3 regions of the Paenibacillus sp. IHBB 10380 genome follow, and region 1 is predicted to be linked to each of the others. Evidence: riboswitches for the same ligand, from Rfam matches in the RefSeq annotation. Region 1 holds a riboswitch; each other region holds the start of a gene.
The links. A riboswitch is a leader RNA that binds a small molecule or an ion and turns the genes downstream of it on or off. The one in region 1 is predicted to bind cyclic di-GMP.

Region 1 (8,149 bases):
GATACAACAACGCTGCATAATGGTGTGAAAATGCCTTGGTTTGGTTTGGGAGTATTTCAAGTAGAGGAAGGTCCTGAACTTGAAAATGCGGTAAAAACAGCGATTAAGAATGGATATCGAAGCATTGATACCGCTGCTATTTATGGAAATGAAGAGGGGGTCGGCCAAGGAATTCGCCAAGGAATGAACGAAGCCGGCATAGCCAGAGAAGAACTATTTATCACATCGAAGGTATGGAATGCTGATCTTGGTTATGAGTCAACGATAGCAGCTTATGAGACGAGCTTAAGAAAACTAGGATTGGAATATTTGGATTTATATCTGATTCATTGGCCTGTAGAAGGTAAATTTAAGGAAGCCTGGAGAGCATTGGAGACTCTCTATAAAGAAGGGCGTGTAAAAGCGATCGGTGTAAGCAATTTCCTTGTTCATCAGCTTGAAGAGCTAATGAAAGATGCCGAGATTAAGCCAATGGTGGATCAAGTGGAACATCATCCACGTTTGACGCAAAAAGAACTGCAAGTATTTTGTAAGGAAAATGGTATTCAATTCGAAGCATGGTCCCCGTTAATGCAAGGTCAATTATTAGATAATCCAGAGTTAAAAGAAATTGCAGATAAGCATGGAAAATCTATAGCCCAAGTCATTTTGCGTTGGGACTTACAAAACGGTGTTGTAACGATTCCGAAATCGACAAAAGAACATCGAATCATTGAAAATGCAGCAGTGTTTGACTTTGAGTTGACAAAAGAGGATATGGAACAAATTGATGGATTGAATCAACATCTTCGAGTGGGTCCAGACCCCGATAATTTTGATTTTTAAATATAAAAAAAGGATCACACCTCTTATTTCTGCTCGAAATAAGAAGTGTGATCTATATTGTTAACAATATAGACAGACGGGTATCTATTTCTAAATATGGAGGGTCTTACATGCAACTTCATTTAAAAGGAAAAACAGCGCTAGTTACGGGCTCGACATCTGGAATTGGAAAAGCAATCGCTATTTCCTTAGTGGCTGAAGGTGCCACTGTTCTTATTAATGGACGATATGAAGAAAAGGTTAACCAAATTATAAAAGAAATTCAAAAACAATATCCGGATGCTATTCTTCAATCAGCAGTTGCTGATTTAGGAACAGAACAAGGATGTCAGGAACTTATTAAGAAATACGCTGAAGTAGATATTCTTATTAACAACCTTGGGATTTTTGAGCCTGCAGAATACTTTGATATCCCTGATGAAGAATGGTTTAAGTTTTTTGAAGTCAATATCATGAGTGGTGTTCGACTTACTCGCCATTACCTAAAACAAATGATTCAAAAAAATGAAGGCAGAATCGTCTTTATTGCTAGTGAGGCTGCTATTATGCCATCACAAGAAATGGCTCATTATAGTGCAACCAAGACTATGCAACTCTCGCTTTCTCGCAGTTTAGCTGAGCTGACCAAAGGAACGAATGTGACCGTCAATACGATTATGCCGGGTTCCACTTTAACAGAGGGAGTAGAAACGATGTTAAATACTCTTTATCCTAATGAAAATTTGACTATTCAAGAAGCTGAAAAGCGATTTATGAATGAGAATCGACCCACCTCCATTATTCAAAGACTTATTCGACCAGAAGAAATTGCGAATCTCGTTACTTTTTTAAGTAGTCCTCTTTCCTCAGCCATTAATGGTTCAGCGATGAGAATCGATGGAGGATTAGTGCGTAGCGTGTTTTAATACGAGATCTTGATATAAGGAATTGGATAGTATTTAATCCATGAGCAATATACGACGTATACTAGGCTATTAGTACTATGGATTTGTCTGGCGTACACTAGTGAAGATACAACTTCTCTGTCATGAGATGCGTAAAGTATGATTCGATGTTTAAAAATCAGAAAGAAAGCGAGCTAAAATAATGAGCCTTCACATTTGTGAAGTAACAAAAGAAAATTGGCGTTCGGTAGCTGCTTTATCTGTATCAGAACAACAAAAGCATTTTATTGAAAACAATGCGTTTTCTTTAGCAGAATGCATGTTTGAAAATTATGCAACATCTCTTGGATTATATGACGAGGAGACATTAGTTGGGTATGCAATGTACGGTTGGCCAAATAGCGTCAATAAGAGTGCATGGTTAGACCGCTTTATGATTGATTATCGTTTCCAAGGCAATGGGTATGCAAAGCGGTTTCTTCCTCTGTTAATTGTATATATTCAACAACAATACGACTGTAAAAAAATTTATTTGAGTCTCCATACCGATAATATATATGCTCAAAAACTATATGAATCTTTTGGATTTTGCTTAAATGGGGAAATCGACGATGAAGGCCCGGTTGTTGGAAGGGTGATGGAATTAAATATAGAAGAATAACTGGAAAGATAATTAAAATTAGTGATTAGTTGCTTTCAGATCTGGATTATATGATACTATGGGACTATCAAAGCTATTCAGATAATGGCAAACCTATCGAAAGATAGGGACGCAAAGCTAAAGGGCCTTCCAGATCGGGTGGCAGCCAGTTACCGGACGAACAGTTTTTTTGTTGTACTGTGAGAATAGAACTTTAAACGATAATAGCAAACCTATCGAAAGGTAGGGACGCAAAGCTAAAGGGCCTTCTTGATAAGATGGCAGCCTGGCCACCGAAGGGAGTTTTATGTATGAAAAAGTTTATGTTATTTGTAGTTGCACTTATTATTTTATGTCCATTGTTTAGTGGAACAACAATTCATGCTGCTGAAGGTAACTCATGGCTAGATGAATCCAGCGTAAGCAAGGGAATCATTAGTGTGAAGTATGATGTGAAGGCTAATATTAAGACAAAGCTCTTAATTGTTAAAGGTCAGGAGCAGTATTATTATAATTTAATTGCCGGAAAGCAAGTGGAGGTGTTTCCCCTTCAATTAGGAAACGGTGATTATACCGTGAGCTTGTTGGAACAAACAAGTGGGAATAAATATCAAGTTGTGTATAAGGATACAATTAAGCTCGCTTTGAGTGATAGTTCGATAGTTTATTTGAATTCAACTCAGAATGTGAATTGGAATGATACAAGCAAAGCTGTTCAAAAGGCGAAAGAGTTAACCAAGAACCTAGCAACGGATGCTGAAAAAGTAAAAGTTATTTATAATTATGTGATTAACAATATTAAATATGATAATAAATTGGCAGTGAGCGCGTCAGCCGATTATCTCCCTCAAATCGATCGTACATTTTCATCGAAAAAAGATATTTGTTATGGGTATTCTGCGTTATTTGCAGCGATGCTTAGGAGTGTGGACGTTCCTACTAAGATGGTAATGGGTACAACAAATTATGTGAGTTCCTATCACGCTTGGAATGAAGTCTATTTAAATAATAAATGGGTTACGGTGGATACAACGGTGGATGCAGGTTGGAATGGTACAACTACAACTTTCATGATGGTAAAAGATGCATCCAAATACCTAGCATCCAAACAATATTAACAAAAAAATAGTACTATCGAAGCGATGAACATTACGTTCATTGCTTTTTTATTTCAAAAATTATGATATTCTTATCACGAGACATCCAATAATATTAAATTCCATAATTAAGGAGTATTGTTATGAAGGTAATTCTTGTAGACGATGAACAACTTGCTGTGGATTACTTGGAGCGTCAACTTATGAATCTTACGGGTATAGAAATAATAGGTAAATTTATAGATCCGGTTATTGGAAGAAGGGAGATTCTTCTTAAGGAAGTGGATTTGGTTTTTTTAGATATTAGCTTACCTGAGATTAATGGAATTGAGTTAGCAGAACAAATCCTGGAGAAGAAGCCAGATTTAAATATTGTATTTGTAACGGCGTATAATGAATATGCAGTTAAGGCTTTTGAACTAAATGCTTTAGATTACATAGTAAAACCTGTTAGACCTGATCGCTTGTCCAAAACCATGGATCGCATTGGCGAACACGTAGAATCTAAACAAGACCAGACTGAAATTAAGAACCTTACGATGCGGATGAATATGTTCAGGCAAGTGACCGTCGAAGTGTCGAGTCAACAGTTTGCTGTGATTCAATGGCGTACGACAAAAGCGCAGGAGTTGTTTCTATATTTACTTCAGCATCGGGGACAACTCGTTCGTAAATCCGTATTGATTGATATGCTATGGCCAGAGCATGAACCGGAAAAAGTATATTCGCAATTATACACTGCAATCTATCACATTCGTAAAACATTAACATCATATGGTGAACACTTTCAAATTGTGAATTCGATGGAAAGTTATGTTCTGACTATTGATCATGTTCTGTTAGACACAGAAGAGTGGGAGACTAAATTAGCATCGTCCCCATCTCTATCTGCTGACACAATAGACAACTACATAGAAATCATGAAATTATATACCGGTAATTACCTGCAGGAATATGATTATTGGTGGGCGGAAAGTGAACGTCAACGGTTTAAGGAATTGTGGCTTAGCATCTCTTATGAAATTGGGTATTGGTATGAGGAACATGGTCAGTTAGATAAGGCGATTTTTTGGTTTCATGAAATATGTAATCAGCATGTGCAAGAGGAGAAGGCCTATTTTGCTTTAATGAAAATACATGCATCTATGGATAATTATTCATTGGTTAATCGACAGTATAATTCTTTGGTTGAGATTCTTTTGGATGAATTTAATGAGCCACCCAGTGCGCATATTACAGCATGGTATAAACAATGGGAGGGAGAATTAAATAGGCCTTCTGAGTCAAATATTAGTTAGTTCGAGGGTTTAAATAGACCATGTAATCTACGCAAACGTAGATTACATGGTTTTTTGGCATTCCTATGTATTCAAGATTCCTATAATGACCCAGGAGAACTTGTTCAGAAATTGTATAGATAACGACTGTATACTTCATTTAATGACAAAATTTGAGACAGCTAATGATTGTGGAGGCAAGTGGTGTTAGTGTTATGATAGTAATAAGAAACTTCAATTCATCTCTATTCGACTCTAAAGCTTTAGAATTGTATTCACTGTTGGAAATTGAGCTGATTAAAGAAACGACTGTTGAATACTACCGTGGTTTCTACATTAATTATCAAGATCATCTGATAGGTATTGTTGCCACAGAGAAGGGACCTCTGTTTTTTTATGATAGAGATCATTATTTATTACAGGAGAACTCATTTCGATTTATTTTACGGCATCAGGGGACAGAGAATACTTTTCACTTTGTGTGGAATGGAACTACGTTATTGGGAATATCGTATTTGCGTGTGCTGTGTAGAGAGGACAGTGGTGCATGGGTAGATGACCATTTGAATGACTTTTTTTTCTGGTTAGATTTGGCGGTAGAAAGGCGGAACTTTTATTCATTCTACACTGTGAGCTAAACGATCCTTTTATGTCGTGTAGAAGAAGGAGCTTAGGTTAAAACACAAGAAAGATTGAAGCGGCCCCATGGGAATGAAACGTATGGTTGAAGGATATTTTTAATAGGATTTCGTCCACGATGAGCTAAACTTTCCTTTTGGGACTTTGTATTACACTTTTGTTGAGAAAAGCTCCCCCTATTGAATCCGCCTTGTCTGGTGAATAAATGCTATGTAAATCTTATAAACTCAGAAGTTGGGAATGTATGTAATATGAAAATTAAAATTAAAATAGAAGTCGTATTCATACTACTTATAGTTATAGGAATCATTATGCTGTGTTATCCAAAACTATCTGAAATGGTTGATAATTATCAGCAACAAAAGTTGGTTAAGGAGTGGCAGAATAGTCTTCACAATATTGATAATGGAGAAGATGATTCATTCCAAACCAAGTATGAGACTACGCTGTCCGATAATGTTGCCATGGACGATGAAACAGACACCCTACAAGGGGGAAAAGAAAAGCTAGGCTCTAGCAAAGATCAGAATTTGGAAGGGATGTTGCGAATCGATAAAATTGATTTACAATTGCCTATTCTTCATGGTGCAACTAAGAAAAATATGAAGATAAGTGTAGCGAGTATTGTAAACACAGGGGAAGCCGGAGAAGTTGGAAACTATGCAATCGCTGGACACAGAAATCATACGTATGGAAGAAACTTTAATAGACTTGTTGAGATTAAACAAGGAGATAAGATTGAAGTTAATAATGGAGAACAACAATTGGAATACACGGTTACAGAGAAGTTACGTGTAAAGCCAGAGGAAGTATGGGTATTGGAAGGAAACGGCGTAGATAAAGAAATTACACTGGTCACCTGTGACCCTATGATAGATCCTACACATCGTCTTATTGTTAAAGGGAAAATAATAGAATAAGTGGCTGAGCTATAAGAAGAAGATCATCTATTTTTTTGTTCAGAATGCGTGTTGAAGAAGAACTTTTCTTATTAGACAAGATAAGGGTAATTATTCGAATACCAAAAATTCTTCGAAAATAAATTTTAAACGGGAGGTTACTATGAAAAAATTTAGTTTTATATCGCTAGTATTTCTACTAGTCTTGCAAAGTCTCATAGGTCCGCTAGCAACAGCTAGTGCCGACAGCGACCAAAATTTCACAGCAATAGTCACCGTAGATGAAGCCGGAAAAGCAAAAATAGAATGGGATTTTACAGCTGGCAATGAAGAAAAAGACAAAGAGTACACTTTCCAAATTCCGAGTGATTCTAAAGTAGAAACTGTACAAAACGGTGATTTAGAAATTGACGGAAAGCCAATAGGTTCTTATAGCCTATCCGTTGACGGAGTTATTACCGTAACCATTTTGGATGGACAAACTCAAAGTGGTTCAGGTGTAAATGAAATCACGGTTGCTGTAAATAAAGCTCCTGAAGAAATATCTGAGCTAAGTCCACCTCCATCAAATGCTGTTGGTCAAGAGATCATAGAGAACCTCATCACAAGCGTAAAGATGTATGATGCAAGGCCTATTATTAATGAGGCTAATGGATCCATTGCTCCACAGGGAAATGAAATACAAGATGTTCGACCAAAAGTTAAAGATGAAGTGGCTATTATATTTGACTGGTCATTACCAAATAATACACATCAGTATGTTGATGGTTCAACCTATACTTTTAGTCTTCCTAAAGAGTTTAATATTCCAAATGAATTAAAAGGACAATTAACTGGTGGAGTTGGAGAGTATGTAGTAACTCCAAGTAGAGAAGTGACATTCGTATTCAATGATGCAATTAAGGGTGAACAATTAGAGGGTAATTTCTATGTGTGGGTAGCATTTGACCAATCTAACCTTGGGGAAGGCTTGGAACACCCAATTGATTTTAGCTCAGTTGGACAGGGTGTTATCGATGTACATTTCGCTAATACTGCCGTGGATGAACTTACAAAAACCGGGGAAGCCAATAGAAACAACTTTAACTCAGATGAAATTAAATGGACGGTCGATTTTAACCAAGGTGAAAAAGAGATTAAGGGTGCAACGCTTGATGATACATTTCCCCCCGACCTGAAACTTAAAGGTAATATTGAAATTCGTCAGTTGCAAATTCAATTAGATGGATCAGTAAAAGAAGGCCCTGTAAGCAGAACTGAAACTGCGTTCCCTATTAACTTTGGCGATATCGATAAAGCTTATAGGGTGACATACACGACAAGTGTTGCAGCTCCAACGGAGGCGCCTTTTACAAATAGAGAATTCAAAAACTCAGTGACGCTTACTGGAAATGATGGACAGTATACAGAAAGTGATATTGGCAAGGTGACTGTGAGTTTCAATGAGCCACTATCGAAGTCAGGACAAGACAGTGCTTACAATTCAACAACGCAAACTATCACTTGGAAAGTTCAATACAACTACAATCAACAAACAATCTCACAACCCAATGCATGGATTAAGGACAGATTTGATACAACTAAACAAAAGCTGGTCGATAATTCTGTGAAGGTGTATCAGGTGGATATCGATAATAATGGTAAAGCTACAAATCGTACTCTAGTTGATTCCAATGAATACACCATAGGAAAAGTTGCTTCTGGTCCAGATGCGGGCTTCAACTTACAGTTCAAAGATGATATTAATAAAGCTTATGAAATCGAGTATCAGACCCAAGCGATAAATCGTATCTATAAAGATGAAACAGTTTCTAATACTGTAGAGATAGGCGATGGTACGACTAAAACGGGAGAAAAAGGTATCAATGAAGTCATCTTTGAGAAAAGT
Region 2 (8,149 bases), 1.2 Mb from region 1:
ACGGAGCTACGAGATCTTATTGCCTTACAGGGTGAGGATTGGATGTAATTACACTTTAGGTTTAGGCATAAAGAGTCTAGGAGGGCTAAGGTGACAGAGATGGCAGAAATAACAATGGATATCCGTCCTGGCATGCTGAATGGGACAATCACAAATTCATTTAATTCAATGATAGAAGAGCGTATGAGTTATAATGTGAATATACTGGTGGCGCCAATATCTATAGTAACGAAAGAAGATATTCTTGTAGGTCTAAACAGTGTCCCACAGGATTTGTATTGTCTGTTACGTGGTTCGGTAGTGCCGTGGATTGAAGAGTTATTGCCCACAGCTGTAGAATTAGTTATGTTACCTGCAACTTGTTCTTGCGAAGAAGCTAGCTGTCGTCATGTGGAGGAAGTTCGTGAACATGCACAGCAAAGCTTATCCGCTGATCCAATGCAACGATTAACATTGATGGGATTGACACGAAAAGAAATATTAGCTGCAGTATTCGGATCTTGGGCATCCAGAATGTCTGCCCAAGAGCAAGATATTGCAGTAATAGAAGCTTCTTTAATACAGGAGAAGGGCAGGAGTGGCCCATCTCCTGGGGAATGGGTATCAGAGTCTGTGGAGCAAGGGCGACTACATGAACCGGGTCCGATATTCCAGAGTATCACTTTACGTTTATCACCTGTACAGGATGATAAGTTCGTCCCTGACGATTGGACGCCATTGCTTCAAGAAACGACTGGAGTGACCAAAGTACTTCGAATGGTTATGAAAAAAGCATCGGATAATGCAGAGAAACTTCGCCGTAAATGGGTGGAATAAGGGATTACACAACCTAGAGAAATAAGTCACATTGAAGGGAGAATTCAGATGAATTCACAGACGGAGAAGACAAGAAACTGGAGATGGGGGGTGTTTGCTGCTCTAATACTACCCGCCATGCTATTAGCAGGATGTGAATCGGATACGGGAGGCTCAGGGCAGCAGGAAGGACAAGCTTTGCTATCTCCAGCTGAAGGACAAGCTACGGCTGTTATGGCAAAGCGGAGTGAAAATTCACTGCAAGCGACCATGGAGCAAGGTGTTGGCGGTATTGCTATTGTTACCAATCCTGAAGCGGTCACGGTTGTTGTGAATAAGAAGCGCAGTCTTCCCGAGGGCTACGAACCGAAAGATCTAGTAGAGCCGAACGTCCCATTTTCTTTCGACGAACCTCATGAGAAGCGCCACATGCGCAAAGAAGCAGCAGAAGCTTTAGAGAAGCTATTTGCGGAGGCGAAGTCTGATGGTATAGAGTTACGGGCGGTATCTGGCTATCGTTCCTATTCTCGTCAAAAGTCTATTTACGAGAATAACGTTCGCACGAAGGGAGAAGAATATACTTCTCAAGTAAGTGCAGTTCCGGGGACGAGTGAACATCAGACTGGACTGTCGATAGATGTATCAAGTCCGAGTGTTAATAATGCTATTGAAGAAGTATTTGGTGGATCTGTGGAAGGACAATGGTTAGCAGAACATGCACCAGAGTTCGGTTTCATTATTCGTTATCCCGAAGGTCAAGAAGCAGTAACAGGTTATGTATATGAACCGTGGCATATCCGGTATATTGGTACCGACTTGGCGCCTGATCTAGCGGCTAGTGTATTAACGTTAGAGGAATACTTTGATGACGCTAATATTAAGCTGTAGTCCAAAGACTTCGTCGTCCCAAAAGAACGGCATTCGTTTACTGATGAAATATTAGAAAGTTTAACCTTTCTAATATTTATAATAAAAAAGGAGTTGCTCTCTAGAAAGTAGAGAGCAACTCCTTTTTAAAATATAAGAAAGGTTAAGTTTTTACTAAACTTTGCTTATATTTCTACGAGAAACGGTTACCGTCCCTTCAAGGACTTTAAACGTTTCTTCTTGTTATACTCATCAGGTATTTTTGTCTTGTCTTTTGTCGGTTATCATGATCACGTTGTTCTGTAACATTTCTTGAGATTGAGCAAGAATTTCTTTTTGAATTCTGAGCATCTTCTGATCGAGTGCTTCGGCAGCTACCGCAGCTTCTTTCAGTTCATCAAGTACATGCGGTGGAACCTGTTTGTCATACTTGTAGAATAGGATGTGTTCCATGCTTGCCCAGAAATCCATAGCTAACGTTCTTAGTTGAATCTCTACCTTGATCCAGCGCGTCCCTTCAAACAACACCATGGGTACAGCAAGAATAACATGCAGGCTCTGGTATCCGTTAGGCTTAGGATGTTCAATATAATCCTTAACCTCCAGTACGCGGATGTCAGATCGTTGCTGGAAATGTTCAAGTAACCGGTAAATATCTTTGACAAAGGCGCATACGATACGCATTCCGGCAATGTCGTGTATATTATTTAGCATATTCTCTACGGTGAGGTTATATCCTTTGCGTTTCATTTTTTCAATAATGCTCTTAGGTTCTTTGATGCGGACTTTTATATGTTCAATAGGACTGTAACCGTCTTGTTGTTTCAATTCTGTCTTGATCAGCTTAATCTTATTCTGTAGCTCATCTAGAGCTAATTGATATAACATCGGGAGTTTCTTCCACTCATCTAATTGCTGTAAAAAGTCATTGTCTAATTCCCACGACCCCAAATCCTGTAAAGAAATCTGATTGAGCACAAGAGGGCTATTTTCAAGTTCTTTCAATTCGTGTTCTCCTAATAATTCAGATTATGATGATAAGTCTATTTTACATGATAATGAATGGTAGAAGCAAAAAATGGACAGCGGATAGATAAAATAAAGTCTTAGACTGGATCAGAGTTCCAGACATAAATAACCCAATAACCATTTGTGTTATTACTATAACGCTTTTATTTGGAGATTTGAGAGAAATCCAAAAGGGGTGTTTGTTGGATTGCAAAATCTTTTTTATAAATTTTAAAATAATATAGGTCGGAAATTCTATTCACGCAGAGTTATTTATAGTAAAATTAGGTTAATATAGGATTCTATATAACAGGCAAACTATGCGAAAGCATGGGACGCAAAGCCACGGGTCTAAAGCATTTGCATGATAGCCGGGCTGCAGATCACATACATAGAGAAACATATTATTTATGTTATATGCAGACCAATGGGCCGCCTAAGCTCCTGTTTGGTCTTTTTTTATAACAAAAGCAGGCAGATCTTGTCCCTATACTCTATCTATATCGAAGGCAAGCATCTGAAGGAGCGATTGTAGAATGAGAAGACCCTCTGTTGATTTCAAATCCCATCGCAAGTGGTTCTTTTTTGTAGGCGCTTTACTGTTGGCTTTGGGAAGTGCTTCGCAACATCTGCAACTGATTTACGGCATCACGTTTACATTTACGAACATTCTTCTGTTGATGTTGGTACGACTATACGGAATGCGAATCGTTCTGCCAGTAACCGGGATAATTTATGCTACTGCCATATTCATTCATCATGATCCTTCTTATATTGTCATATTTCTGCTTGAAGTTTGCTGGATCGGGCTTTGGCAGGTGAGAAGACCAGGCTACCTACTCGGCCCCGACGCCATTTTCTGGTTGTGTCTCGGTGCCCCAATTACGTTTATTGCTTGCTGGTTATCCGGAACGTTCTCGTTAATTGAATTCATCCTTCTGTTTGCCATTACAGCATCTAATGGTCTATTTAATACCTTAATCGCTGAAATGCTCATCAATTATCTGCCGCTGGGTCGTTGGCTTGGACTTGCCAAGGACATGCCTCTTCCGGTTACATTCCGCCGGGTTTTATTTCATTTGTCAATTACGCTTGTTGCCCTTCCTTTTCTCATGAATATGATCGTTAACGGAAGGAATGCACACGATGTGTCTACCCGCACGACGCTGCAAACGGCGAGTAATACGGCGAATAGTATAAGGGGAGAACTGGATCAGTGGAAACAGGAGGATGTGCTAGGAGTTCGGTTGGAGGGTCTAATTCAGATCGGATATTTGCAGGAAATGATCAAACGCAATACAACGCAGAAGCTGTTCGATATCACCATTACGAGTCCACACAATAAGGTGCTGGCCACGAACAGTAAGGAATCCACTCTACATCGGGAGCAGACCCAATCTGTTATCCCTATTGAGGATAACTTTTTGATTGAGGTGCCTGTTCAATCCACAGTGCTTCTTCCGACCCAACAATGGCGAAATGCTCGTTACGTTTACGCAGCTCCAATGGAACGGTTTCCGCTGATTATTTCGGTTAGCGTTCCTGTCAAGTCATATCAGGTACAAATATTCCGGGAATACATTTATCAATTATTGTACATGCTCGCCAATGTCACCATCGCAGCCCTGCTGGCATGGATTATTAACTGGTGGCTTGGTCGAAGCCTTATGCAGCTTGCCAGATCGACGACCAATCTGCCAGTGAGACTGAAGCAAATGGTCTCTCTGGAATGGCCGAACAGTGGGATTCTGGAAATTGATTCACTCACTCATAATTTCAAGGATATGTCCCAGAATCTACTTCATATGTTCCAGGAAGCCTTGTGGATGAACCAGCGGCTTCGATCTTCTGAGAAAAAGCTGCATCAATTAGCGTATTATGACAGCTTAACCACGTTGCCGAATCGGTTGCAGTTCCATCAAGTACTAAGCGACTTGCTCTTGCAAGAGGGCGACCGTACCGGACGGATCGCAGTCATGTTTATGGACCTGAACCGCTTTAAACAAATCAATGATACGCTTGGTCATGCAGTAGGCGATGTTCTCTTGCGGAAAGTAGCTGAACGGTTCATAGAGATTGCAGATGAAAGTTGCAGAGTTTTTCGATTGGGAGGTGATGAATTTGTGTTTGTCATGTGCTACGAAACAAGTAATGCACCGCAAAACTTCGCGGAGCGGATCTGCGACTGTTTTGAGGCGCCATTTGAGCTGGACGGCTCATCCCTCTACACGACGATCAGCATTGGTATCAGCTTATATCCCGAACATGGGACTTCTATGGATGACATTCTAAAAAAGGCAGATATGGCTATGTATGTCGCGAAGGAGCAAGGAACAAGCAGTTACCATTTCTTTAGCCAGGCGCTGGAAGACTCACTCAATGAGAAGATGTACTTGGAGAATGGCCTACGGAATGCGCTGCTAGATGAACAGTTCTTCCTTGTGTACCAACCAATGGTCAGTCCGGCATCAGGGAAGATCACCGGAATCGAGGTGCTAATCCGTTGGCATCATCCAGAAGGCGGGATTATATCCCCGGCTAAATTTATTCCGCTTGCCGAGACATCTGGCTTAATTGTGGACATTGACCTTTGGGTGCTCCGGAAAGCATGTATGCAGGTGAAGGAATGGCAAGACCGCGGTCTTCCCAAGATCCCGGTGTCTGTCAATCTGTCAGCGAAGCAGTTCTACCGGACTGGCCTTCTTGAGAATATTCGCACTATCCTAGAGGAGACAGGGCTGAATGCACGTTACATCAATCTTGAAATCACCGAGAGTGTATTTATCAAGCAGATGGATCCCGTCATTGAGACGTTGACTCAACTGCGGAACATGGGAATTCAAATCTCCATTGATGATTTCGGTACTGGCTATTCTTCACTAAGTCAATTGCAGAGGCTGCCGATCTCCGTGGTCAAACTTGACAGGACATTCATTCAAGACGCGGAACAGAGCGAGATGAAATCATCCATCGTAAAAGCAGTGATTGAGCTTGCTCATAGTATGGGGCTGAAGGTCGTTGCGGAAGGTATCGAGACCGAGCAAGAACGAGACTTTTTTACTCGTTTGGAATGCGATAAACTGCAGGGATTCTATTTCAGTAAACCGCTAAATTCTAGCAATTTTGAGCAATATTTGATTACTGAATATAGTCAGTAAGCCAATCGGAGGAGCTTGATCATGAGAAAATCGTTCTTTATCATATTTGTATCTTGTGTTCTTTTAGTTACAACGTTAACAGGATGCAACCAACACGATATCGTTCCTGTTACTGAGGTGCCCGCTTCATTATCCTCAGGTAACTTGTCTACAGAGCCAGTGGAGTTGGAACTTTGGAGTTACTACAGCGGTTTGGAACAGGCGATAAAAGCTTTTGAGAAAAAATACCCCAATGTATCCGTGAAAATGAAAACATTCGGGTATGATGCTTATGTATCCGCTTATCTTCATGCCATTGCAGACGGCGTAACTCCTGACATTATGGTGAGTGACAGTGAGCAGTTCGGTCAGTTTACAGCAATTAATGGATTAGAGGACCTGTTGGATTACGGTGCAGAGAAATATCGTTTAGACTTTAGTGAACACCTGTGGAGAAGCAACCTTTCTCACACCGAGACGAAATTAATTGGTTTCCCGGTCGGTACCTCACCACTGGTCACGTATTACCGGTCGGATATTATGGAGCAGTACGGGTTCCCTTCCGATCCTGAACAACTTGGAAAGTTCATGGAGACACCCGAGAACTGGATTGCGATTGCTAAGGCATTGAAAAACGATGATCGGTACATTACTCAATGGTCACCTGAGGTTGTACAAATTTTCGAGAGTACCCAAGGTTTATTTGATTCTCGTCTTAATTTTTCGCGTAATAATGACAAATTTCTTCAGGCCATCAATATTGGTAAACAAATCAATAATAACGGTCTCGCGGCCTCAATAGACATATGGACACCTTCTGGGGTGCGGGCCCTTAAAGACGGAACGATCGCCATGTTATATTTAGGGACATGGGGGGCTGTACAAATTGAAGAATGGGCACCGGAATTAGCAGGCAAATGGCGAGAGACCCGCCTCCCCTTTAATCAATACGGTTGGGTGAATAGTACCAATCTCATGATGCCTTCGGCTGCCAAGCAAAAAGAGTGGTCATGGAAATTCATTGAATTTTGCGTAACAGAGTGGAGTAGAGAGGCAGATGGAAATGGGGTGCCTGCTTATATTCCGGCACGCGGTAATCCGAAAAAGTTGGCTAAAGAGAACGATTATTATGGCGGGCAGAAGCTGTATGCCTTGCACGAGGGCATGGTCCAAAAGATGAAAGAATACAAATTAACTCCTCTTGATTTGCAAGCACGGCAAATCTGGAGAGATCAGATTAATGTTGGCATTGAGCGCAACAAGGACGCACAAGCAATACTGGACAAAACAAAACAAACCATACTCATGAATTTCGGTAAGGAAATTACGATTCTGCAAAAAAAATAGAAATTGGATGTTGATGGTAAACGAAAAAGGCCTGATGATACCCTTAGAGTGTTACTTGAGTTACATTTGTTATATAAGCAATATATTTAGGGGGTTATTTATGAGAATTTTTTCGGGGATCATGAAGTGGTTTTTGGCAACATCAACTTGGGTGAAAGCATTGTGGTGGTTGGCTGCATCACAAATAGTGTATTTTACTATGTTATGGGTAACCATTCCAGCCATTCAGAATAAGGCCAATGGAATGAAAATTTTTGATTTGATGTTTGTTGGGTATTCACCACAATATGTCGCATCATTTTTGGATACGATTGGTGAGGAGGGGCGAAGATTATATTTGATGCACCAGATTCCATTGGATCTTATCTATCCGAGTTTAATGGCAATTACGGGTGCTCTATTCATAGCTCTATTCTCAAATACAATAAATCGTCGTCTAGGTGTCATTATGTTTGTTCCTATTTTTGGAGCTGTTTTTGATTATCTTGAGAATATTATGGTCGCTGTGATGTTATTCTCCTTTCCTGATGTCCCCGAACCAATCGTTATGATTGCAAGTGTATCCACTTTTTTCAAAACAGTTCTAGATACTTTATACTTAGTCTTACTCATGGTTTTACTCTTTATTTTTATATACAAAATGATGCGAGGAAAAGGAAAAATTGAAAGAGGGGGCATGAAAGTCAACTAGTGGATAATCTAATAGAGAAGCTTGAATCTAAGCGTAAGAGTATGATAGCTAAGATTCAAGAGTTTAATGGTTTTATGAAAAGGGATGCTTGTTCTTCTAAGAAATATCGCCTACAATAATGATAATCATTATCAATTAAAAAGACGATATATATGGAGGTACAGATGCATCCTTCTACGAAGTACGCAACCGAGGGTTCTCGTGATATACATCGCGTATTTAATGCCTATTTTGATTCAATGCTTCTGCCTCAGCAACAAACGGCAGACCCGGTAATAATGGGGAAGGCTCAAGTTGCTAGCGA
Region 3 (8,149 bases), 430 kb from region 1:
TCAGAGGAAGCCATATCCAATATTTCATTAACAATTGAGCCTAATGAAAAAGTTGCGATTGTTGGCCCTAGTGGATCTGGAAAATCAACGCTGTTGAAGCTAGCAGCCTGTTTATACCAAACAACAAAAGGAAATATCTTTTACGATAATAAGAATGTAAAAAATCTAAATATTCATAACTTACGAGAACATATTGGAATAGTATTGCAAGAAAATGTCCTTTTCAGTGGAACTTTTAAAGAAAATATTACGATGGGAAGAGAATTTTCAGAAGCTGATATTTGGAAGAGTATTGAAGCTACAAATTTACTAGACCTAGTAAATAGTTTCCCGTTAGGAATCGAAACTCATATTTCAGAGAGCGGACAAAATTTATCTGGTGGACAGCGTCAAAAAATCTCTATTGCAAGAACGATAATTTCAAAACCAAAGGCAATTTTTTTGGATGAACCAACAAGTGCACTTGATAATATTTCAGAAAAAATAGTGATGGAGTTTTTGTTTGATATACAGGCAACTTTAATTGTTGTTGCACATCGACTCTCTACGATTGAGCAATTCGATAAGATTGTCGTAATGGATCACGGCGAAATAGTAGGTGTTGGTACACATAGTTACCTATTAAAATATAACATTTATTACCAAAGGTTATATAACAAAGAATGCAGTACTGTGTAAATCTAATACGGATGTTATTCGCACAATTACAAATACGAGAATGTAGGTGAAGATAATGTGGTTTAAACAGAAAAAAATATTCTTTGTAATTATATTATTTGTTTTGGTTGGTTTTGGGTCAATTTCCGAGGTTCATGCTGAAGCATCTGAAGGCAGCATTGACGTATTATTTAATGATGTTGCTAGTGTTGAAGTATTTAAAGAAAAGCTATTATCCATAGACAGTGATGTTGAATTTTATGAAATTCCTGAAATCTACTTACTAAGAATTAATCAACCTTCTCCAAAAATTGAGCAAGAAATTTATAAAAATAAAAATGTTGAAATGTCTGGGAAACTCACAGAGATTTTAATTGAAGATAAAAGATTAATAGATCAAAAAATTCCACTTCGAAACATTTCTATGTCAAGATCCCTTACTCTTCAAAATACAATTGACGATTTTGACCTCTTAGATAATTTAGCTTGGTATAAGTATACAATGATTAAAAATCAACAATCATTTGAATTTTCAGAAGGACAGGGAGTACGTATTGGCTTAATTGATAGTGGAGTTGATATATATCATCCGCTCATTTCACCTGTATTAGATTTATCCAATGCAAAGTCATATATAGAAGGTGATAATTCTATACGTGATACCAATGGACATGGAACGATGGTTGCAGGTGTTATTGCTCAAATTTCACCGAAAGCTGTTATTACACCTTACAGAGTTATAGGAGATGCAACGGGTGATTCTTATTTCACGATACAAGCAATGATACAAGCCGTTCAAGATGAGCAGGATATTTTGAATATGAGTTTGGGAACCTATAAATATAGTAATGATGAAAATGAGCAGATTACTATAGAAGCCTATGAGAGAGCGGTTCAATATGCATTACAGAATAATGTAATGATTGTATCCTCTTCTGGAAATAAAGGTTTGGATTTAGATTTAAAGTTTCAAGAAGAAGGAATACGACATTTACCAGGCAGTATACCAGGAGTTTTTTCAGTGAGTGCTCTAACAAGGGAGAATGCATTAGCATCTTATAGTAATATTGGTTCTAATATTCAGTTTGCCGCACCTGGAGGCGATTATGTAATCGAAGATGGATATCTAGATGTTACAAAATTAATATATACTGCGTATCCAACAGATATGGATAATATGCTTGGAAGTATAGGGGTTCCTCAAGGTTATATGTTCAGTACAGGAACTAGCTTGTCTGCTCCAGCAGTTAGTGCAGCAATAGCAGATTACTATGCTTACTATCAAAAAATGACTGGAGAACGTCCAACCATAGAAGGTATAAAAAATGACTTATCATCTACAGCACTGGATCTGGGGGTCGCTGGGAAAGATACCTCATATGGATATGGCTTACCTCAAGTATCTGATGCGTATGGTCTAATTCCGACTTATACATTTTCAGTTGCTCAGTAATTATATATATTGAGAAAAAATAACATATTAATCAAAGCGAGCGGTATCTTTCTTTTAGGGAAGATTTCGTTCGTTTTTTGTATGTGAATTAAATTAATATAAGTATATAGATTATTTTTATGGTTCATCACAACAACTTGGGGTTGACGAGCGAATATTCATTAAGAGGAGGAGCTAGTTAACGAAATGATAGCCATTTATTTCTACGACTTCGCCTAAAAAATGAACATTAATTTTGTTATCCCTGACTTATGGTAATTGAATTTTTTTATGGAACTTAATCCTTTTATTCACAATATGTAATTAGTTGATTATAAACAGAAAGGAGACTGTTACGTTGATTGAAAATCGAATCAAAATTTTGAGAGCTGAACGTGACTGGAGACAATTAGATTTGGCAGAACATGTTGGGATTTCGCGACAAGCAGTCATATCCATTGGAAAATATAAATATACACCTTCGTTAGAGTTAGTTTTCAATATTGCAAAGGCATTTAATGTATCTATTAATGAAGTATTTGTACCTGAGGAGGATGAAAGCAAATGAACCATCAATTTTTAGTTTTAGCAGTGTTCGTTGTATTAGGTGTAGTACTATGGAGATTGCCTTTGGTGCCGCCGCATCTCAGTACCCACAGGGCACTTTCAAGAGCGCAACTACGGATCGAGGGAAAGAGTTTGCCTGCTTTAGCTCGCTTGAGTTTACTCACAACATAGATGTCTACTTTGCTGATCCCTACTCATCTTGGCAACGTGGTTCCAACGAGAATGGAAATGGCCTCCTTCGAGAGTTCTTTCCCAAAGGCAAAGACTTCGCAGAGGTGACTGATATTGAACTGGCTAAGGCCCTCAATCTGATTAACAACCGACCCAGGAAATGTCTGGGTTGGAAGACCGCTCACGAATCATTCACGGATGCTCTGTCGCACTTGGCTTGACAATCCGTCATATCCCAGTTCACCGTCGCCAATATTCCTAGTACATCCATAGGTTTTATGTTATTCTAGTAATTAAATTTATCATGAGAAAAACAGACAGCTGAGGAGAGATGAACAGTGCTTGTTGCTCAGAGTATAACAGAGCTTATTGGACATACGCCGATGGTGCGATTGAATCGCACGGTTCCGGATGGCGCTGCTGATGTATATGTGAAATTGGAAATGTTCAATCCCTCGGGAAGTGTGAAGGATCGAGCTGCGTTTAATCTGATTGAGACGGCTGAGGAGAAAGGTCTGCTAACCGCTGGAGGAACGATTATTGAACCTACGAGTGGCAACACGGGCATTGGCATTGCGATGATTGCAGCGGCCAAAGGGTACAAGGCGATTCTTGTGATGCCAGATAATATGTCCAAGGAAAGAATCAATATACTGAAAGCTTACGGGGCCGATGTAGTTCTGTCTCCAAGCAGTGAAAGAATGCCAGGTTCTATTGCTAAGGCATTGGAGTTACAGGAAGGGATTCCGGGCAGTTTCATTCCACAGCAGTTCGAGAATCCAGCTAATCCCGATATTCACCGTATAACGACAGCGCCGGAAATTCTGGAACAAATGGAGCATCGGCTTGATGCGTTCGTAGCTACAGCAGGTACTGGGGGTACAATTACCGGTACAGGTGAGACGTTGCGAAAGGTTTTGCCGAATCTTCATATCGCTGTTGTTGAACCGCAAGGATCGCCCGTTTTATCTGGGGGCACACCCGGTCCACATAAATTGGTAGGAACAAGCCCGGGATTTGTACCAAGTATCCTAAACATAGATGTATACGATGAAATCATTCAAATTTCGGATGATCATGCCATTGGAATGATGAAGGATTTAGCGCGTCTGGAAGGTATTCTGGTCGGTCCATCCTCAGGTGCATCTGTGTATGCGGCGATTCAAGTAGCTAAGAAGTTAGGCTCTGGCAAAAGAGTAGTATGTATCGCACCTGATACAGGTGAGCGTTACTTAAGTATGGATTTATTTTAAAGCTACGGCGTCATCTTCGAAGTAGAAGGTTTGTATATCCGGTGATTGCGATAGGCTCATTTGCATGACCTCCTCTAATAGGTAACACAATTTACTCATACATAAACCAACCCTTCAAGTGTCCAATCTACTGCAATTCAATGGTTAACAGCGGTAGGTACATTAATTTTTGTGGAGCATGGGTACGGGGGTTAGTGCTTAAGGATGGATTAGTAGGAGCGGAGTATTTTCAAGGTCCTATTTTTGTTTTCACTTTGTCGAAATTATGAGTAAAATGGGTCCAATTCGACAGATTTTCAGAAGATAGTGAAATAATATAGAAAAATTTTCATATTAGTAGTAAAATAGAACTACTTGTTTGTGATTCCCGTAATGGCGTTTTTATCATTTAATACATATCGGCAAAGCTACTGAAAAGTAGTGACGCAAAACTATAGGGACTACTTCCTCGAAGGAAAAGTCAGCCAGTTGCATATGGAGTGGTGACCTATGGCTATTTATGCGATATGGGCATCTTTTTTTTGCTTTCACAAGGGAGAACCTATCAAATCTATCAAACCTATCAGATCAAGAAAGGGGGGACTTAATATCACGTAAGACTATGTAGCTAGGTGGTCATATTTTGAAATCAAAATTACATAATAAGAGGAGACCGATAATGAAGTTACCACGAATGATTAACGTTATTACCAGACGAAGTATTGTTACTAAAAATATGTTACTGACGAGTCTATTCATCATTTTGACGGGCGTTATATTAATCGCATCCAGTTATTATATTCAGGGCGAGGTTCTGACAAACCAATTAAATTCGGATTCAGGAAAAATTATGACTGCATGGATCAACAAAATATCACCCGAAGAGGCAGCTGAGGCCAAAGCGAACAAGGATCGTAATTCACCGATTCAGAAGAAATTAATGGGGATATTTGATGAACTATCCGTTATACACCCTAACGTTGCGCAAGGCTATATCTATGGTTCTGAACTTGAAGACGGTAATAAGACGTCTAATATTTCTTTTCCAACAGCAGTATTGGATATATTTGAAGGAGAAGGCATGAAGTTAGGAGATATGTATGAACAGGCTGCTATTCACGTAGATGGCGTTAAGGATATGTTGAAGACGAAGCAGATGAGCTTCACTAAACCTTATTCTGATGATTATGGAACTTGGGTAACAGTTCTGTACCCTTTCCAAGATAGTGAAGGAACTGTATTTGCTTATATGGCCATGGATATCGATGCAAGCTTAATTACACAAGGTCAGCATGAATTAGTTAAATATACGATACTAGCTTTACTGGCCACATTGATTGTTGTGTTAACTATGCAATATTTCACCATAAAGCAAACTTTTGCTCCTGTGAAAGGCTTGATGGCTGCCTTGGATAAGCTAAGCCAAGGAGATTTTAGTGTTCAATTACCGACGAGTACTGACGAACTTGGTAAAGTAGCTGAGAAGTTCAATATGACGGTGAATAACATGAATAGATTAGTTGCGACTATCAAAACAGTATCAACAGAATCTGCTGAGGAATCTAAAATATTATTCTCTACTGTGGAGGATAGTCATGAGAACGCAATGGCAATTACAGCGAATATTGAGGAGATATCGGATCGAGTGTCTCAGCAAAGTAAGTCCATATCGGAGAGTGTAACCTCACTTGAGGAAATTTCCTCAGGAGTAACTACAATTGCTGCAAGTACCACTACGTTATCTGATACATCGATGCAAATGAGGGACCAATCTGAGCAAGGTACTGACAATGTAGACAAAGTTATGACGCAGATGAATTCAATTCAAAAGTCTGTTCTAAATTCGGTGCATTCCATTGAACAGCTTCAGAAGCGTTCGGGAGAAATCGGTGAGATCGTACAAGTGATTACAGAGATTGCTTCACAAACCAACCTACTGTCTTTAAATGCGAGCATTGAAGCGGCTAGAGCAGGTGAAGAGGGACGTGGATTCGCAGTTGTTGCTAATGAGGTGAAGAAGTTATCTGAACAGTCTGGGAGATCAGCTGAGAAAATTACGGAGTTAATCCACCATATTCAGCAGGAAACTTTAGTAGCCGTATCAGCGATTAGCGAGGGAGAGCAGAACGTTGAAGTGGGTATTGAGATTGTGAAAGAGACGGGAATGTTGTTTGACGGAATACTAGCAGCTACAGAGTCAGTTACAAGTCAGATTCAAGAGGTTTCTGCTGCAACGGAGGAAATGGTGGCTGAGACAGAACAGATCACATCCTCAATCAAGCAACTAGCCGTATTGGCAGAGAAGAATTCGGTAGTGGCAGATCAGATCAAGGAAAGTGCTCAGGGACAACGTTCATCCTCTGATAAACTTGTTGAATCAGCAGAGCATTTGAATCAGATTTCCGATAGATTAGAGGACGTAGTCGACGGATTGAAACTTTAGAAACAATGGGTCTTCTGCTAATGATAGTTGACTATAGTGTAGGTTTCTAGATTCTACACTTCACTTCTATAGAGAGATAAGTAAGGAGCGGATACTATGAACACTCTGTTGATGGCAGAGCAGAATAAAAATTACTGGCTGGAGGAGCTCCGAGCTCCTCTATCCATATTCGATATATATACGGATTTTCCTAAACATCCCACGGTCAGAGAGGTTCAGAAAACGACTTTTTTGTTGGATGTACATGCAGAGCAGATTAACACTTGTAAAGATCGGTTCGATATGAAGGGTTGGATGCTTAGCTGCTATATAGCGTTTCTGTATAGAATGACAGGTGAGAATGATCTGATTATAGGAGTAAACGATAGCCAAGGGAATGTATTGCCGTTTCGGATAGCTTGTGAAGGGGATATTTCATTCCAACAGTTATTTAAGCAGATTACGGATAAACTGCAGCATACCTATGCTGCTAGCTTACCCGTATCGGTGATTGAAGAAATGGTAGGACAATCCGCCATTGTGAAGACGATCTATGGGGTGGATAGCACCCTTGAGGCTAGTTCGCTAAACTGGTCTGTACAGGAAGAAAAAGGTCAATGGGTAATCCACATTGCTTATCATAAAAATCTGTTCAAAGAGAGCACTATTCGTAAATTTGCTCGTCACTTCCAGCACATTGTAAATGCTGTATTGGTTAGAGAAGATATCTCCATTGGAAGTATACCTATTCTAACTGAAGAAGATGTGGAAGCCTATGATGTGCTTAATGATACGGCGATGGAGCTTCCCCTTGCGATGAGCGTCCCTGCGATGCTGCAATCGGTGCTAAGTCGCTTTCCCGATAGAGTTGCTCTTTCTTCCGGGCTTACGCACTTAACCTACAGACAGCTGGATCAATTATCGAATCAAGTAGCTCATATGTTGGTAGCAAAAGGGCTCGTTAAAGGTGGATTTGTCTCTATTTTCATGGAGAGAAGTATCGAAGCCATCATAGGGATGCTGGGGGTTCTGAAAGCTGGAGGAGCTTATGTCCCTCTCGATCCAGAGCATCCGGATGATCGGAACGCCTACATTATAACGGATACGAAATCGCAATTGGTCATTACAAAAGATCAATATACAGGTAAGTTATCCATGTTATTAGATCATAATGTTTCAGATGACGCTATCTTTCGTATAGATACTGAACTTCATTTGTATCCTCAGGAACCTATTGATGTGCAGATAGATGGAGATGATCTGGCTTATATTATCTACACCTCTGGCTCTACAGGCAAACCCAAAGGCGTTATGATCGCGCATACGGGTGTTATAAACCTCGCGGCTTCAACCGTTAACCATCTACAGTTGAACGAAGAAGATGTGATTATGCAGTATTCTACTTTTAGCTTCGATGCATCGGTGTATGACATATTTAGTTCGATCAGTAGTGGTGCTAGGTTACACTTGCTTTCGAATGAACAGCGTTTCTCAATAGAATCATTTACAGCAGCTATAGAAGAGGTTAAGGCAACGCGTATTGGTATTTTACCTACTGTATTCTTCAATCAATTATCAGCATATCTCAGTGATGAGGATGCTCCGAAACATAGCAATATTAAGAGCTTTGTAATTGGTGGTGAAGCCTTGACTGGAGAGTCCGTTCGG

Region 2: linked by a shared signal. The riboswitch ahead of UB51_RS24410 (putative bifunctional diguanylate cyclase/phosphodiesterase) and the one ahead of UB51_RS19015 (transglutaminase-like domain-containing protein) in region 1 are both predicted to bind cyclic di-GMP.
Region 3: linked by a shared signal. The riboswitch ahead of UB51_RS20945 (methyl-accepting chemotaxis protein) and the one ahead of UB51_RS19015 (transglutaminase-like domain-containing protein) in region 1 are both predicted to bind cyclic di-GMP.

Annotation. Positions count from the first base shown of each region.
Region 1 is NZ_CP010976.1:4,189,138-4,197,286, reverse strand. It holds gene UB51_RS19030 (aldo/keto reductase) at 1-825, shown strand, start outside; gene UB51_RS19025 (SDR family NAD(P)-dependent oxidoreductase) at 936-1,730, shown strand; gene UB51_RS19020 (GNAT family N-acetyltransferase) at 1,912-2,370, shown strand; cyclic di-GMP riboswitch class I at 2,447-2,527, shown strand; cyclic di-GMP riboswitch class I at 2,566-2,647, shown strand; gene UB51_RS19015 (transglutaminase-like domain-containing protein) at 2,661-3,467, shown strand; gene UB51_RS19010 (response regulator) at 3,590-4,744, shown strand; gene UB51_RS19005 (hypothetical protein) at 4,939-5,361, shown strand; gene UB51_RS19000 (class D sortase) at 5,614-6,282, shown strand; gene UB51_RS18995 (collagen binding domain-containing protein) at 6,425-8,149, shown strand, end outside.
Region 2 is NZ_CP010976.1:5,380,846-5,388,994, forward strand. It holds gene UB51_RS24390 (DEAD/DEAH box helicase) at 1-48, shown strand, start outside; gene UB51_RS24395 (hypothetical protein) at 91-816, shown strand; gene UB51_RS24400 (M15 family metallopeptidase) at 865-1,683, shown strand; gene UB51_RS24405 (GTP pyrophosphokinase) at 1,915-2,667, opposite strand; cyclic di-GMP riboswitch class I at 2,973-3,054, shown strand; gene UB51_RS24410 (putative bifunctional diguanylate cyclase/phosphodiesterase) at 3,207-5,828, shown strand; gene UB51_RS24415 (ABC transporter substrate-binding protein) at 5,850-7,154, shown strand; gene UB51_RS24420 (hypothetical protein) at 7,255-7,845, shown strand; gene UB51_RS24425 (AraC family transcriptional regulator) at 8,010-8,149, shown strand, end outside.
Region 3 is NZ_CP010976.1:4,616,309-4,624,457, reverse strand. It holds gene UB51_RS20970 (peptidase domain-containing ABC transporter) at 1-678, shown strand, start outside; gene UB51_RS20965 (S8 family peptidase) at 734-2,110, shown strand; gene UB51_RS20960 (helix-turn-helix transcriptional regulator) at 2,448-2,657, shown strand; partial or broken gene UB51_RS20955 (IS30 family transposase) at 2,704-3,048, shown strand; gene cysK (cysteine synthase A) at 3,166-4,080, shown strand; cyclic di-GMP riboswitch class I at 4,471-4,556, shown strand; gene UB51_RS20945 (methyl-accepting chemotaxis protein) at 4,739-6,502, shown strand; gene UB51_RS20940 (non-ribosomal peptide synthetase family protein) at 6,599-8,149, shown strand, end outside.